2 linked regions of the Fibrella aestuarina BUZ 2 genome follow. Each later gene encodes a partner of the first gene's protein in a complex. Links are inferred from orthologs where the notes say so. Each region holds a gene or a part of one and is shown in the gene's direction. Other genes may lie near its edges.

Evidence for each region.
Region 2: the proteins of carB (region 1) and carA are in contact, whole or in part, in a solved structure (PDB 1KEE), measured with the Escherichia coli proteins. The link is inferred for Fibrella aestuarina BUZ 2 from one-to-one orthologs.

Annotation. Positions count from the first base shown.
Region 1 is NC_020054.1:787,759-797,084, reverse strand. Bases 2,265-5,690 are described here. They hold carB (carbamoyl-phosphate synthase large subunit), read left to right. Parts: upstream 2,265-2,616; coding sequence 2,617-5,490; downstream 5,491-5,690. Other genes in these bases: FAES_RS03120 (hypothetical protein), read right to left, coding at 5,668-5,690; FAES_RS30585 (hypothetical protein), read left to right, coding at 2,265-2,347. Outside these bases: FAES_RS03140 (CaiB/BaiF CoA transferase family protein), read right to left, coding at 1-464; FAES_RS03135 (hypothetical protein), read right to left, coding at 461-1,879; more of FAES_RS30585, read left to right, coding at 2,189-2,264; more of FAES_RS03120, read right to left, coding at 5,691-6,114; FAES_RS03115 (Gfo/Idh/MocA family protein), read left to right, coding at 6,764-8,074; FAES_RS30290 (hypothetical protein), read left to right, coding at 8,183-8,353; FAES_RS03110 (mevalonate kinase family protein), read left to right, coding at 8,408-9,326. UniProt on the Escherichia coli protein: Large subunit of the glutamine-dependent carbamoyl phosphate synthetase (CPSase).
Region 2 is NC_020054.1:6,544,043-6,550,104, reverse strand. Bases 90-2,871 are described here. They hold carA (glutamine-hydrolyzing carbamoyl-phosphate synthase small subunit), read left to right. Parts: upstream 90-821; coding sequence 822-1,922; downstream 1,923-2,871. Other genes in these bases: gldG (gliding motility-associated ABC transporter substrate-binding protein GldG), read left to right, coding at 1,998-2,871; rplQ (50S ribosomal protein L17), read left to right, coding at 90-731. Also shown: more of rplQ, read left to right, coding at 1-89; more of gldG, read left to right, coding at 2,872-3,653; dnaN (DNA polymerase III subunit beta), read left to right, coding at 3,729-4,850; FAES_RS27100 (DUF7133 domain-containing protein), read right to left, coding at 5,110-6,062. UniProt on the Escherichia coli protein: Small subunit of the glutamine-dependent carbamoyl phosphate synthetase (CPSase).

The DNA of each region.
Region 1 (9,326 bases):
CTCAGCACGCCCGACAGGCCCAGGTAATTGAGGTCGTGGCCAGCCAGGTGCGCATACGGTCCGGTTTGGCCGTAACCCGTTATCGATACATAAATGATACCCGGATTACGGGCAGCAGCGGCCTGATACCCTATGCCCAGGCGATCCAGATGACCGGGCCGAAATTGCTCGACCACGACGTCGGCGGTGTCGAGTAACCGGAAAAAAGCCTCACGGCCGTCGGGCGTCGTGTAGTCGAGGGTAAGCGTTTTCTTCGACCGATTGTAGGCCAGGTAATTGACCGACACACCGTTGATATGCGGCGGAAATACGCTGACATAATCGGGGCTATTGGGGTTCTCGATCTTGGTGACGTCGGCCCCCATATCGGCCATCAACATCGTGCCCAGCGGGCCGGGCAGCAGGCGCGTCAGGTCGAGAATGCGTAGCCCCTGCAAGGGGCCGGTGGTGGGGGTGCGGGTCATGGTCGGGTGGTGGTCACGCTCTTCAGGCGCATCAGCCCGCCCTTCTGTAGGCCTTCAATGCTCGTTGGTTCCAACCCAATTCGGGAGATGACGCCCTGCCAACTGGCGACCCGGCTCAGGTCGATTTCATACACCCGCATTTGCCCGTCGCCAATGATGGGAAAGTCGAGTTCCTGATTGGGTTTGTGGCGAAAATCGTTGTCGCCCTGCCGGGTCCAGATCAGGTGCGCCGACGTTGCGTTGGTCGAGAATGCGGCCTGTATGTAGAGCCTGGGTACGTTGCTGGCTGGTACAAACATAAACGGGCTGGCTACCCGGAACCGATCGGGCCGTAATCCTTCCCACCGTACGTTCAGTGTCGTCTGGATCGGCCAGCCCTGATCACGCGTATTGAAGTACGACCAGCCTTTTCGACCTGTGTCGAACACAAAATCGGGCGTGTTGCGCGGGCGAGGCTGGCTGTAGGCAAACTGCCGAATGGTGTTAACCGACCCAACGATCAACACATACTCGTATTCGTAGACGCCGTTGTAATCCATCTGGTCGACGGGCAATGCCGCTACGTAGCCGGTAGCGTTGTCATACTCGTCGCCTGTTTGGGACGAACCCCAGAAACCACCGCCCCAGTTAAACTCGTTGGGTTTGTAGAGCCCGATCCCTCTGCCCTGCCCGTTGACGATAGCTGCCCAGTTTTCGGAGCAATACTGCACCTCCGACTTGTTGGTGAAGGTTCGATCGCTGATTGCATCATTCGTAAATGGCCGATCACCCTGATAGCTGACAAATCGGTGATAGGGACCGTTGAGGTAAACCGATGGTGTCTCCTGATAACTCGGGTTGTAGAATGAGGTGTCGGTGCGCTGTACGGTCGTTCGACTGCGGACCCGTACGGTGTTATCGCGCAATTCGTACCAATGCTCCATGGTGCATTCGCCAGGTACGTTCACGAGTGGCCACTGAATGCCCGTCGCTTTTGTATACAGGTGCGTGCTATCGATCTTACGCCATTCGATGCTGCGCGCGGGGGTGCCGCTGTAATCGCCTACCTGAACGGGATTCCAGCCGTTGGTTGCCCAGGCTGGGTGGGGTTTCTGCCCGTTGGGTTCGTAAGGCACCGGTCCCGAATACAGGCTATTCTGCACTTGCCGGCCATAATCATGATTGTTGATCATGTTTGTTCCGTTGGCTTCCGACAGGTAGGTGATGGCGCCGCCCAGGTTAGGGTCGATACCCAGCTTGATCAGCGCATTGCTGACAAACACCCGCGTGGTAGGCGGCGGCGGTTTCACGGCTGGCCCATCGCCACCCCGGTTGGGGAAGGTATACGGCGTGTTGATATCACGGGGCGGTTCGTAGGTCGCACAGCCGAGCAGCAGGATAGAAAAAACGACAAGCGTAGCGATGCGTTGACTCATAACGTATACAAAAGGTACAGGTTGCGGGGTACGAAACGACCCGAAGTTACGGCATAGGGCGCATAGGCACATGATTGGTCTATGGTTTCTGAGGGACAGGCATACCAAAAGCTAATTAGCTGCCCCAACGGTAAACAGTAGCGAATCCGGTCAGTTATAAATCTATATAACTAATAGACTGCTACAACTATCGCTAACCACAAAACCACTGACCAGCCGGGCTCGAACGACAATCAGCCGCATGGCGAACACACGCGTAACCACGACGCCCACGACACGAGTCATCAGCGCCCCAACGGGGAGCGATACATGACCAACGCCAATAAGAGCAAACAGGAACCTGAAGACAATCACGCACCGATGGGTCGCCAGGGGACGCCCGGCGGCAAGACCAAGACCAAACTAGCCGACGAACGTGGTGGTCATGGACACTCGGGCCACAGCAACAGCCGTAACGGCAGCCGGTAACGGCACAAGGCGATTGACAACGAACCTTAAAAGGGCGTTTCGGCTAACAGACCGAAACGCCCTTTTAAGTGTATGTGGTACGCTACTTCTTCGAAAATACTGGTTTATCAAATGAGGCCAACCGGTTATATCTGATTTTAACGGGCATTCTGGTTGTATTCCGCCGCTATACCCCCTACTTTTGCGGGATTTTTGCCCATACCTCTCGACCGAGGCTGGTCAGAATCAAGGCGTTATTTGTTCGTTATATCCGTCTTTTTGGCCCCATCATGCCCAAAAATCCCAATCTCCGCTCGGTTCTTATCATCGGCTCCGGCCCCATCGTCATCGGTCAGGCATGCGAATTCGACTACTCGGGTTCACAAGCTGCCCGGTCTATCCGCGAAGAAGGTATCGAGGTGGCGCTGATCAACTCCAATCCGGCCACGATCATGACCGACCCGATCAACGCGGACTATGTGTACCTGAAACCGCTGGAGAAAAAGTCGATCATCGAGATTCTGGAAAAACACCAGCAAATGGGGAAACCCATCAACGCCGTGTTGCCCACGATGGGCGGTCAGACCGCCCTCAACCTCGCCATCGACTGCGACAAGGCCGGTATCTGGGAGAAGTACGATGTTCAGATCATCGGCGTCGACATCAAGGCCATCGAGACCACCGAAGACCGCGAGAAGTTCCGCCTGCTGATGCTTCAGTTGGGTGCCGGTGTCTGCAAAGGCCGCACGGCCCGCTCGTTTCTGGAAGGCAAAGAGATCGCGCAGGAAATTGGCTTCCCGCTCGTTATCCGGCCCTCGTTCACGCTGGGGGGAACCGGTGGCGGTTTCGTCAACGTACCCGAAGATTTCGACAAAGCGCTGACCCACGGCCTGCACGCCTCACCCGTTCACGAGGTGCTGGTGGAGCAAAGTGTCATGGGCTGGAAAGAGTATGAGCTCGAACTGCTGCGCGACGGGAACGGCAACTTCATCATCGTCTGTTCGATCGAGAACTTCGACCCGATGGGCGTGCATACCGGCGACAGCATCACGGTAGCCCCCGCCATGACCCTGCCCGACACGCTGTATCAGCAAATGCGCGATCTGGCCATTCGGGTGATGAACGGCATCGGGCAATTTGCCGGTGGCTGTAACATCCAGTTTTCGGTCAACCCCGAAACCGACGATATCATCGTGATCGAGGTGAACCCGCGGGTGAGCCGGTCGTCGGCGCTGGCATCGAAAGCTACAGGCTATCCCATCGCCCGGATCGCGGCGAAAATGGCCGTGGGGTATAACCTCGACGAACTGATCAACCCGATCACGGGCACGACGTCGGCCTTTTTCGAGCCGGCGATCGACTACGTGATCGTGAAAGTACCGCGCTGGAACTTCGACAAATTCCCCGGCGCCGACCGATCGCTGGGCCTACAGATGAAGTCGGTGGGTGAGGCGATGGGCATTGGGCGGAACTTCCAGGAAGCCCTGCAAAAAGCCTGTCAGAGCCTCGAAATCCGGCGCAACGGGCTGGGTGCCGATGGCCGGGAGCTGACCGACATCAACGCGCTGAAACACAGCCTGGAGCACCCGAGCTGGAACCGCCTGTTCCATATCTACGATGCCTTCAAGGCGGGTATGTCGTTCAGCACCATTCGGAAGCTGACCAAAATCGACCCCTGGTTCCTGCATCAGATCGAAGAGCTGATCGAACTGGAGCGCGAGATTGCCCAGTACGACCTCGACGACCTGCCGCCCGAACTGCTGCGCACGGCCAAGCAGAAAGGCTACGCCGACCGGCAGCTGGCGCACATCCTGCAGGTACGTGAGAGCAAGATTTACAACTACCGCCAGAACCACAACATCCGCCGGGTGTACAAGTGCGTGGATACCTGCGCGGCGGAGTTTGAGGCCAAAACGCCCTACTACTACTCGACCTTCAACAACCAGTTGCCCATCACGCTCGACCGGCCCGAACCGGTGTCTGACCTGCCCGGCAACGAGTCGATCCGGTCGAACCGCAAGAAAGTGGTGATTCTGGGTTCAGGCCCGAACCGTATTGGGCAGGGGATCGAGTTTGACTACTCGTGCGTCCACGGTGTACTGGCCGCCAAAGAGGCGGGCTACGAGACGATCATGATCAACTGTAACCCAGAAACCGTCTCGACCGACCCCGATATTGCCGATAAGCTGTACTTCGAGCCGGTGTTCTGGGAGCACGTGCACGCCATCATTCAGCACGAGCAACCCGAAGGCGTAATTGTGCAGCTGGGCGGGCAGACGGCCCTAAAAATGGCCGAGAAACTGACGCGCTACGGCATCAAGATCATCGGTACGAGTTGGGAGGCCCTCGACCTGGCCGAAGATCGGGGCCTCTTCTCGGGCATGCTGCGCGAGCTCGACATTCCGTACCCGAAGTTCGGGACGGTGCGCGAATCAGAGGCAGCCATCGACCTGTCGCGGGAGCTGGGCTTCCCACTGCTGGTACGGCCCAGCTACGTGTTGGGCGGGCAGAGCATGAAGATCGTCATCAACGAAACGGAGCTGGAGCAGCACGTGATGAAGATCCTGAGCGACATTCCCGACAACAACATCCTGCTCGACCATTTCCTCGAAAACGCCATCGAAGCCGAATCGGATGCCATCTGCGACGGCGAGAATGTGTACATCATCGGGATTATGGAACATATCGAACCGGCGGGTATCCACTCGGGCGACTCGTATGCACTGCTCCCACCCTTCGACCTGAGTGAGGCGGTGATTGCGCAGATCGAAGAGTACACCAAAAAGATTGCGGTGGCGCTGAAAACCAAAGGGTTGATCAACATTCAGTTCGCCATCAAAGACGAGAAGGTGTACGTGATCGAGGCCAACCCGCGCGCCAGCCGCACGGTGCCGTTTATCTGCAAAGCCTACCAGGAGCCGTATGTCAACTACGCCACGAAGGTGATGCTGGGTGCGAAGGTGACCGACTTCACATTTAACCCGGTGAAGAAGGGATACGCCATCAAGATTCCGGTGTTCTCGTTCAACAAATTCCCGAACGTGAACAAAGAACTCGGCCCCGAAATGAAATCGACCGGCGAAGGCATCTATTTCATCGACGACCTCAAGGATGAGTTTTTCCTCAAGGTCTACTCCGAGCGCAATCTGTATCTGAGCCGGTAGGACTTACTAGCTAAAAAATGGAATCGGCCAACGTACCTGAATAATCTAGGTACGTTGGCCGATTCCATTTTTAGCTAGTAAGCCTGATACCAGTAATACCAGATGGTATGCACCAGCTTATAACCACGCGCCCATGAAGAATCGACCACGTAGAAGCGATGGGTTCTTGGCTCAGATTTAGTTTTGTACTCTATACCTTCTGTAGCCTATAACCTTAACAGGTTGCAGCATCACACTATTAACCTGTTCGCCGTAATAGCCAACATCTTCTGGTATAAGTAGCTGACCATTGTGTTCATCTCTTAAGGAGAAGGAAACCGGTAGGATGTAATGACCAACGTAGCTTGGATTTAAAGGAGGAAGCCGCTTGAGCGCTGATTCCACGACGGCATCGTAAAACTTGTGGTGAACCTCTTCAGTGGGATGTCTTATGATTTTGACATGCTCAACGTGCCCACGTTCGTTAATCGTAAAGCGCGCGTAGACCATCAGAGCGATCTTGTGTTGATCAGACACTGGAGGGTAAGTAACCCGTCGGCTTATTACTTTCTTGTAGGTCGGGTCCTTATCCAAGGGAGCTGTATCGAGTAAGGACGGATTTGCTGCTACCAACAGATACAACATAAGCGGGATGGAGACAATACAGGACATAAGTGGGTAGTAGTAAGTATGTTGTGATGAAGCACTGCGGTAGAAAGGTATACAATCTGTGAAGCAGCGCGCAAGCATCAACCGTAATTTGAACCAGTTACTAACCTGCTTCTAATACGCTCACTCACTGCATGTTGCTTTCTCTGAGCGCTCATGGCTCACATAACATTCCCGAACGTCAACAAAGAATTCGGCCCCGAGATGAAATCGACCGGAGAAGACAGGTGCTTCATCGATGGCCTCAAAGATGGTTTTTCCCTGAAGGTCTACTCTGAGTGCCCGGATGAGTTACGCCGACTTCTCATTAGTGTCCCATACATTCAGGCATGACAAGCTGAAATTTACGCTACTAGCAAAGTAGTCTACTAAAATCGTTGTTTTTCTGCTGTAGTGCGCAAACGTTTGTCCTACGACGTGCAAACGTTTGCGCATCCAGATCCATCGATTTTGCTGGTTGTCACGCCGCGCTCGGTCTTTGCTCAGGGCGTTCAGGTGCCTAATTTCCCTAAGCCATTGGGTGCTTATTCGAGCGTTATTCTGCTTTTCTATCCGTTTTTGTATGACTACTACACGTCGCTCCTTTCTGCGAACGGCTGCCCTCGGCAGCGTGAGTGCCCCTCTGATGCCAAGCCTGTTCACTACAGCATCGGCCAGTGCCCGCCCGCCAGTACTGAGCAAAGTACGACTAGGATTTATCGGCGTGGGCGCCCGAGGGATCTACCACGTCCAGCAGGCCCTCTACCGCGAGGATGTGGAGATAGTGGCCATCTGCGACATTGACCAACAGGCCATCGCCCGCACCAACACCCTGATTGCGAAAGCAGGTCGGAAAGCGCCGGTTGCCTATACCAAGGGCGACGAAGCCTTTCTGGAACTGCTTAAGCGCGACGACATCGACGGGGTGGTGATTGCAACGCCCTGGGAATGGCACACACCGATGGCCGTTGCTACGATGAAAGCACGCAAATATGCCGGGCTGGAAGTCTCGGCGACGGTGACGCTGAAAGAATCGTGGGATCTGGTCAACACCTACGAGAAAACCGGCGCCCACTGCATGTTGCTCGAAAATGTCTGCTACCGCCGCGACGTGATGGCCATTCTGAACATGGTCCGGCAGGGCATGTTTGGCGAAATGACGTACGCCCACTGCGGTTACCAGCACGACCTGCGCAACATCAAATTCAACGACGGTAAATCCATCTCGGGCGTGGGCGCTGAGTTTGGCGAAAAAGGGTATTCGGAGGCGCATTGGCGCACCCAGCACTCGGTCGATCGCAACGGCGATCTGTACCCGACTCACGGCCTTGGCCCCGTAGCGCACTGGCTCAACATCAACCGCGGGAATCGCTTCACGTACCTGACGTCAATGGCGACCCAGAGCCGGGGGCTGCACAACTACGTGGTTGCCAAGGGCGGCCCCGACCACCCCAACGTGAAGGTCAAGTTCAAGCTGGGCGACGTGGTCACCACGATGGTGCAGTGCGCCAACGGCGAAAACATCACCATCATTCATGACACCAATTCGCCCCGCCCCTACTCGCTGGGGTTCCGGGCGCAGGGTACGCAGGGCATCTGGATGGACGACGGCGACACCATCTACCTGGAGGGGGTAAGTCCCAAACCGCACCAGTGGGAACCGTTTGCGCCTTATCAGGACAAGTACGATCATCCTCTCTGGAAACAGCACGCACAAGCCGCCCAGAATGCCGGCCACGGCGGTATCGATTTCTTTGTTTTACGTGGTTTCATCGAAGCCATCAAGAACCAGGTAGCGCCGCCTATCGACGTGTATGATGCGGCTGCCTGGAGCGCCATCAGCCCGCTATCGGAGCAGAGCATTGCCGCCGGTAGCAAGCCTATGGAAATTCCGGATTTCACGCGCGGTAAGTGGAAGACGAACAAGCCCATTTTTGGCCTCAACGAACTCTACTAATCCTTACCCACCGTAACTGACTTCGCCTGGCGCCACCCGGCCAATTTACCTTGACCTACCGCTCCCCCAAAGCCAACCCGCTCTTACAGCCATCAACCAGGCATACGTATGAAAAACAACCGTTTTCAGAGTAGTTGGCGGCTAGTTGTTGCCCTGCCCGGCTTGCAGAGCGGGGTCAACAGGGCAGTGGTTCAGGCACCAGCTACGGTGAGCGGTAGCCTGGACGACGCCGAAAATGGGCAGGGCCGATGCATTACTTACTTTATCCAACTTAGTTAGTCAGTCTGTACCCCTGGCGCTTTCCCTGTCTGATCGACGCCCCCTTTTTACACCATGCAAAAACAAGCTGTCACCGTTTCGACACCCGGCCGCATCTGCCTGTTTGGCGAACACCAGGATTATCTGGGGCTTCCCGTCATTGCAGCGGCCATTTCGTGTCGTATTCAGGTACAAGCCGAATCGATCAGTCAGCCCCTTGTTCGGCTTCACTTGCCCGACATCGGTCGCGACGAGCAGTTTGGCCTGACGCCGCTCCCATTAACGTACCTGCACGACCGCGATTACTTTCGGAGTGCGGTCAATGTCATGGCAAAAGCGGGCTTTCGGTTCAGCCATGGCATCGAGGGGGCGGTACGCGGACAGATTCCCATCAACGCCGGCACGTCGAGTTCGTCGGCGCTATTAGTCAGTTGGCTCAACGTGCTCAGCCAACTGGCCGACAACCCGCAGCCCCTATCCCCCCAGCAACTTGCCGAACTGGCCTATGAGGCCGAAGTGCTGGAGTTTGGTGAACCGGGCGGCATGATGGATCATTACTCGACAGCCGTTGGCGGTGTGGTCTATCTTGAATCGAAACCAGCTATCCGGCTCGAAGCCTACCAGCCCCGGCTGGGTACGTTCGTGCTGGGCGACTCCGGCGAACCCAAAGACACCATCGGGATTCTGAGCCGGGTGAAGTTTGGGATGCTGCGGATTGTGAACGAGCTGACCCGCCTCGACCCGGTATTCTCGCTCCCTACGGCCGATGTAGGGGCGTTGGCGGCTTATAAAAACCGCCTGTCGCCCGACGACTATACCCTTCTGGTGGGTAACCTGGCCAACCGCGACATCCTGCGTCAGGCACTGACACTGATTCGGGCTACCCCCTCTGCAACCCCATTTGATGATCGCCGCTTTGGGCAACTCCTGACCGAACACCACGCCAACCTGCGCGACGCGCAACGGATCTCGACGCCCAAAATCGACCGGATGC
Region 2 (6,062 bases), 5.8 Mb from region 1 along the record:
CCGTTTCGCTGATTATGCACAAGCGCATCGAGACGACGGTGGCGAAAGCGAAAGAGCTTCGCAAATACGTTGAGCCGATCCTGACGCGTGCAAAAGAAGACAACAACCAGAACCGGAAGATTGTCTTCAAATCCCTGAACCATAAAGAAGGGATGAAAGAGTTGTTCGACACGGTGTCGGACAAGATCGCAACTCGCCCGGGTGGCTACACGCGGATCATCAAACTGGGCAACCGGAAAGGTGACGGCGCTGATACCTGCCTGATTGAACTCGTTGACTTCAACGAAACGCTGCTGACGGCGGCCGCCGAACAGGCTGCTACCAAGACGCGTCGTAGCCGTCGGGGTGGTTCAGGTCGTAAGGCCGACAACGCGGGTGATGCTGCTCCCGTAGCGGCTGTCGCTGCTGACGAAGCACCGGCTGCTACTGAGGCCGCCCCTGTAGCGGAGGCTGCCGAAGCTCCCGCTGCTGATGACCTGAAAATCATCGAAGGCATTGGTCCTAAAATCGCCGAGTTGCTGAACAACGCCGGTATCACGACTTTCGCTCAACTGGCTGATGCCAAGGACGAAGACGTACGGGCTATTCTGGATGCCGCCGGGAACCAATTTAACATCGCTGATGTAACGACGTGGAATGAGCAGGCTGCTCTGCTCCGCGACGGAAAAACAGATGAATTCAAAGCGTTGACCGATCGCCTGAAAGGTGGTCGCGAACAAGCTGCTGAATAATGACAAAACCAGATGTCATACAGAAATTGGGTTAGCCGGTCATCGGTTAACCCTTTTTTTTAACCAATAAACAGATACCCAACGAGCTTCATGACACGTCCCCAACAACCCAAGGCATTATTGGTATTGCAGGATGGTAGCGTCTTTGACGGTTTTGCCTTAGGTAAGATCGGTACCGCTGGTGGCGAAATTTGCTTCAACACAGGCATGACCGGTTATCAGGAGATTTACACGGATCCGTCCTATTACGGGCAGGTGATCGTGAATACAACCTCACACATCGGTAACTACGGCATTCAGCTTGGGCTGGAAGAAGAATCGGCCGGGGTGAAAATCCGGGGGATGGTGTGCAATTTCTTTTCACCCATTTTCTCGCGTCACCTGGCCGATGGCTCTTTGCAGGATTACTTCGAAAAAGCCAACATCGTCGGGATTCATGGCATCGATACGCGGCAGCTGGTACGGCACATTCGGAGCAAAGGGGTAATGAACTGCATCATCTCCTCGGCTGTGCTGGACCCCGATCAATTACTGGCCGAACTGAACAACGTACCTGACATGGCCGGGCTGGAGTTGTCGTCGGAGGTAAGCACGAAGGCGATCTACACCGTTGGGCAGGAAGATGCGCGGTTGAAAGTGGCGGTGCTGGATCTGGGTGTGAAGAAGAGCATCGTGCAGAACCTGGCCGACCGCGGCGCGTACTGTAAAGTGTTCCCGGCGCAAACCCCGTTTGCCGAACTACAGGCCTTCAACCCCGACGGGTTTTTTATCTCAAACGGACCTGGTGACCCGGCCGCTATGCCCTATGCTGTCGAGACGGTGAAGCAGGCGCTGGAAACCGAAAAACCGCTGTTTGGTATTTGCCTGGGGCACCAGATTCTGTCGCGGGCCAGTGGCATCGACACCTATAAAATGCACAACGGCCACCGTGGGCTGAACCACCCGGTTAAAAACCTGATCACGGGGCTGTGCGAGGTGACCTCGCAGAACCACGGGTTTGCCGTGAAGGCCGACGAAGTGCAAGACCACGGCAACGTGGAGGTGACCCACATCAACCTGAACGATAACACCATCGAGGGGATTCGCCGGAAAGACAAACCGGCGTTCTCGGTGCAGTATCACCCCGAAGCGTCGCCTGGCCCGCACGATTCACGCTACCTGTTCGACGATTTTGTGACGCTCATGCAGTAAGGCATCCAGCCCGCATCGTACTAATTTTGAAAAGCCAACGCCTCACCAGCGGAGGCTTTTTCGTTACTAAGCCGTATGTCTCTATCCACCAAGCGCTTTTTGGGGCTTCTGCTGGGGTTGATTGTCATCAACCTGCTCTCGGCGTTCGTCTATGCCCGGTTCGACCTGACCAGTGATAAACGATATACCCTGACCGACGGTACCCGTCAACTGCTGGCCACGTTACCCGCCCGCGTGCATGTCGATGTGTACCTGACCGGCAACCTGCCGCCCGGTTTCCGACGCCTCGAAACCGCCGTGCGCGAAACACTGGAAGGGTTCAAAGCGGAGGGCGAAAGCAACATAAGTTACCGGTTTATCGACCCCATTACCGGCACAACGACCGAGCAAAATAAGCGGCTGGCGGAACTGGCAGCACTAGGCCTCCAACCCACCAACCTGTTTGCCAACCAGGGCGGAAAACGTACCGAACAGCTCGTGGTCCCGGGCGCTGTCGTGCATTACGAGGGTAAACAGATCGGCGTTTTGCTCTTAAAGGGCAACAAAGCCGCCTCGCCCGAAGAGCAGTTGAACCAGTCGTATGAGGGCGTCGAGTATCAGCTGGCGGCGGCTATCCGGCGACTCACGCAGCCCGAAGGCAGTCGGCGCCGGGTGGGATTGGTATTTGGCCATACGCAGGTTCCCCCCGAGCGGTTTTCCGACGTGCTGGCGTCGATTCAGGAAACGTATGACCTGTTTTTTGTGGACTTACGTAAACCCGGCCCGGTTGAGGGCGTCGATGCGCTGCTGGTGCTGAAACCCGATCAGCCTTTTGTGGAAAGCGAGATCTTCAAACTCGATCAGTATGTGGTGAAAGGGGGCCGGGCGCTGTTTGTGGTGGACGGACAGCGTATCGACAGCGTCGGCACCGAAGGCTCTTACGCCCAACCGCTCGTGCTGGGTCTCGATGAGTTATTTTTCAACTGGGGTGCCCGCGTGAATAAAGACGTCGTGAAGGACCTCAATTGTGGCGTGATCCCGCTCAACGTGGGGAATATGGGCGATAAGCCGAACATTCAACTGGTGCCGTGGCGATTCTACCCGGTGCTGAATTCGTTTGGCGACAGCCCCATCACGCGTAATCTCGACGCGATTTACGGCCGATTTGTCAGCACCATCGACACCGTGCGCGCCAACGGTATTCATAAAACGGTGCTGCTCAAAACATCGGCCTACACTCAGGTACTGAAAACACCAACGCTGGTTAGCTACAACGAAGCCCGGCAACAACCCGACCCGGCAACGTACCTGGGCGGCGTGCGGTCGGTAGGTACGTTGCTGGAAGGGTCGTTTGCCTCACTCTTTGCCAATCAGCTCCTACCCGATTCACTCAAGAATGGGTACCGCGAAACGGGCGTAGCGGCGAAGGTGCTGCTTTGCTCGGATGGTGATCTGGTCGTCAACGATGTCGATTACAAACGCAAAGCGCCCTTACCGCTGGGGTATGACCGGTTTACGCGGACCCAATTCGCTAACAAAGACTTCATATTGAACGCCATCGATTACCTCGTCGACCCCGAGGGACTGATTGTGGCGCGGCAGCGTGAGGTGCCCCTGCGCCCGCTCGACAGCGTCAAAATCGGTGCGGAACGTACCCAGTGGCAGGCCTTGAATGTGCTGGGGCCGCTGGCGCTGGTGTTGGCATTGGGCCTGATCTGGCAGGCGATCAGACGGCGACAATATGCCCGATAATTGAGTCAGCGGCGGGCCGAAAATGGACTTATTTTCGTTACTTTTGTCTTACAAGATTTTGCTAGAAAGCGGCTTATGAAATTTATTGTATCCTCTTCCGTACTGCTCAAGAACCTGCTGAACATCAACGGTGTGGTGGCGGCGAACCCGATCGTCCCGATTCTCGAAAACTTTTTGTTTCGGATTGAAGAGGGCACCCTTACCGTAACGGCCTCTGACCTGCAAACCACCATGACGACGCAGATTCCGGTGGATGCGTCGGAGAACGGTGCGATCGCCATTCCGGCCAAGCTGCTGCTCGATACGCTACGGAGCCTGCCCGAACAACCGATTACGATCAATATCAACACCGATACGTTTGGCACCGAAATCCTGACTGATAACGGCCGCTTCAAACTATCCGGCGAGAACCCGATCGACTTCCCCAAAATTCCGGGCGTCAACAAAAACCTGTCGGTCGAACTCTCATCGGATGCCCTGCTGAGCGCCATCAACAATACGGCCTTCGCCACCAGCACCGACGATCTGCGCCCGGCCATGACGGGTGTTTATCTACAACTGAACAGCGACAACGCTACGTTTGTGGCTACCGACGGCCACCGGCTGATCCGGTACCGCCGCACCGACATCCAGACCACGGCTAGCACCTCGCTCATCATCCCGCGCAAGGCCCTGTCGTTGCTGAAAGCGTCGTTGCCGGAAGGGGCCGACGTAAAGGTGGAACTGAGCCAGGCTAACGCGTCTTTTTCGTTTGGCCCGACCCAACTGATCTGCCGCCTGATCGACGAGCGTTTCCCCGATTACGAAAACGCCATTCCGACCAACAACACGAACGTGCTGACGATCGGCCGCGCCGATCTGCTGAACTCGCTGAAGCGGATTATGATCTACGCCAACCGGACGACGCATCAGATTCGGCTGTCGATGAAGGCCAACAGCCTCACGATCTCGGCAGAAGATCTGGACTATTCAAACGAGGCCAATGAAAAACTGCTTTGTGAATACGACGGCGATGAAATGGAAATTGGCTTCAACGCCAAACTGTTGTCGGAGATGCTGAGCAACCTGAGCGCCAAAATGATTTCGCTGGAAATGTCGGCACCGAACCGCGCCGGCCTGATCATCCCCGCTGACAAGGAAGAGGACGAAGAGATTCTGATGCTGGTCATGCCCGTCATGCTGAATACCTACGCATAAGCGAGTTCGCAACGATTAACTAAAAAACCCCGGCTATCGAAAGAGAGCCGGGGCTTTGTGTTTGACAAGTGTTGGCGAGGCGCAGAAACCCCGGAGCCACAGTCTTCAGCCAACTCGGCGTGACAAGAGTGGGGAAGACTCGATAAGCTTCGAGGTGACGCTTCGCCAGACAAGAAAGGAAAGGGTTCAGGAATAGGAAACTGTACGTCTACAAAGATACGGAATAGGATAATGGAAAGAAATAATTGAGTGGAATGACTTATTTGTTAAGTTTATTAAGCGTGTAGCAAATGGTCGTATTCAGCAACTTCTTTCCGGTTTCGGTCTGTAATCGGCCCATCGACAATTCATAGATAAAGCCTTCCTGGAGGTCAGTTATGTCGATCGACACGGTGCGGCGATCGGGCGACAGTCGCACTGCCTGAACCGGCACCGTCGCTTTGTTGATCTGCGGCGAGCCATAATCGCGGTGGTATTTGTACTGATAGCGTTGGAAAGTGTAATTGGCCAGCTCACGGGCTTCGGCCTCGCGTACCGGGAGCGTAAAGTTCAGTTCAAAACCGGTAGCGGTCAGGTGCATGGCGGCAATATCGAGAAACTGCCCGCCTTTAAAACGAACTCGTTGGATACCCTGAGCCCCGGTCCAGCCATGATCGGTTTGACCCAGGTAGAGGCTGCCATCGGGGCCGAAAGCAAGCCGATGGTTGCCTATTCGCTGTCCCCCTTTAGCCAGAAACGGAATACAGGCCCCCTGCGTTTGGCCACCAATCTCTTCCAGCAGCACGCGCAGCAGATGCGGGTAGTCCATTTCCCCAACAAACGTTTGGCCCGCAAACGGCCCGAACTTGCCCCCTGTATTGTCGACAACCGGCTGCGTAGGTGAGTGGGCCATTAGGCTGTGCGGAAACGCAACGGCCTCGTGGGTGCGCAGGCTGTCTAGGGTAGAAACAGGCAAGGTAAGCGGGTCGATTTTAGGGAAATCGCCCTTCCAGACCAGGCTGGTTACGTGCCCGTGAAAAGCACCCGGTTTTACCACATGCAATTTGCTGGTGCCGAGCCAATCGCCTTGATTATCGGTGACTAGAAACCGACCCTGTGCATCGAAGCCCAGTCCGTCCGGCGAGCGGAAGCCCAGCGCATAAGGAATCGTTTGGCCCGTTGGGGTAATCTGCATCACCCAGCCCCGATACGGCACGCAGGCATACATGCGGC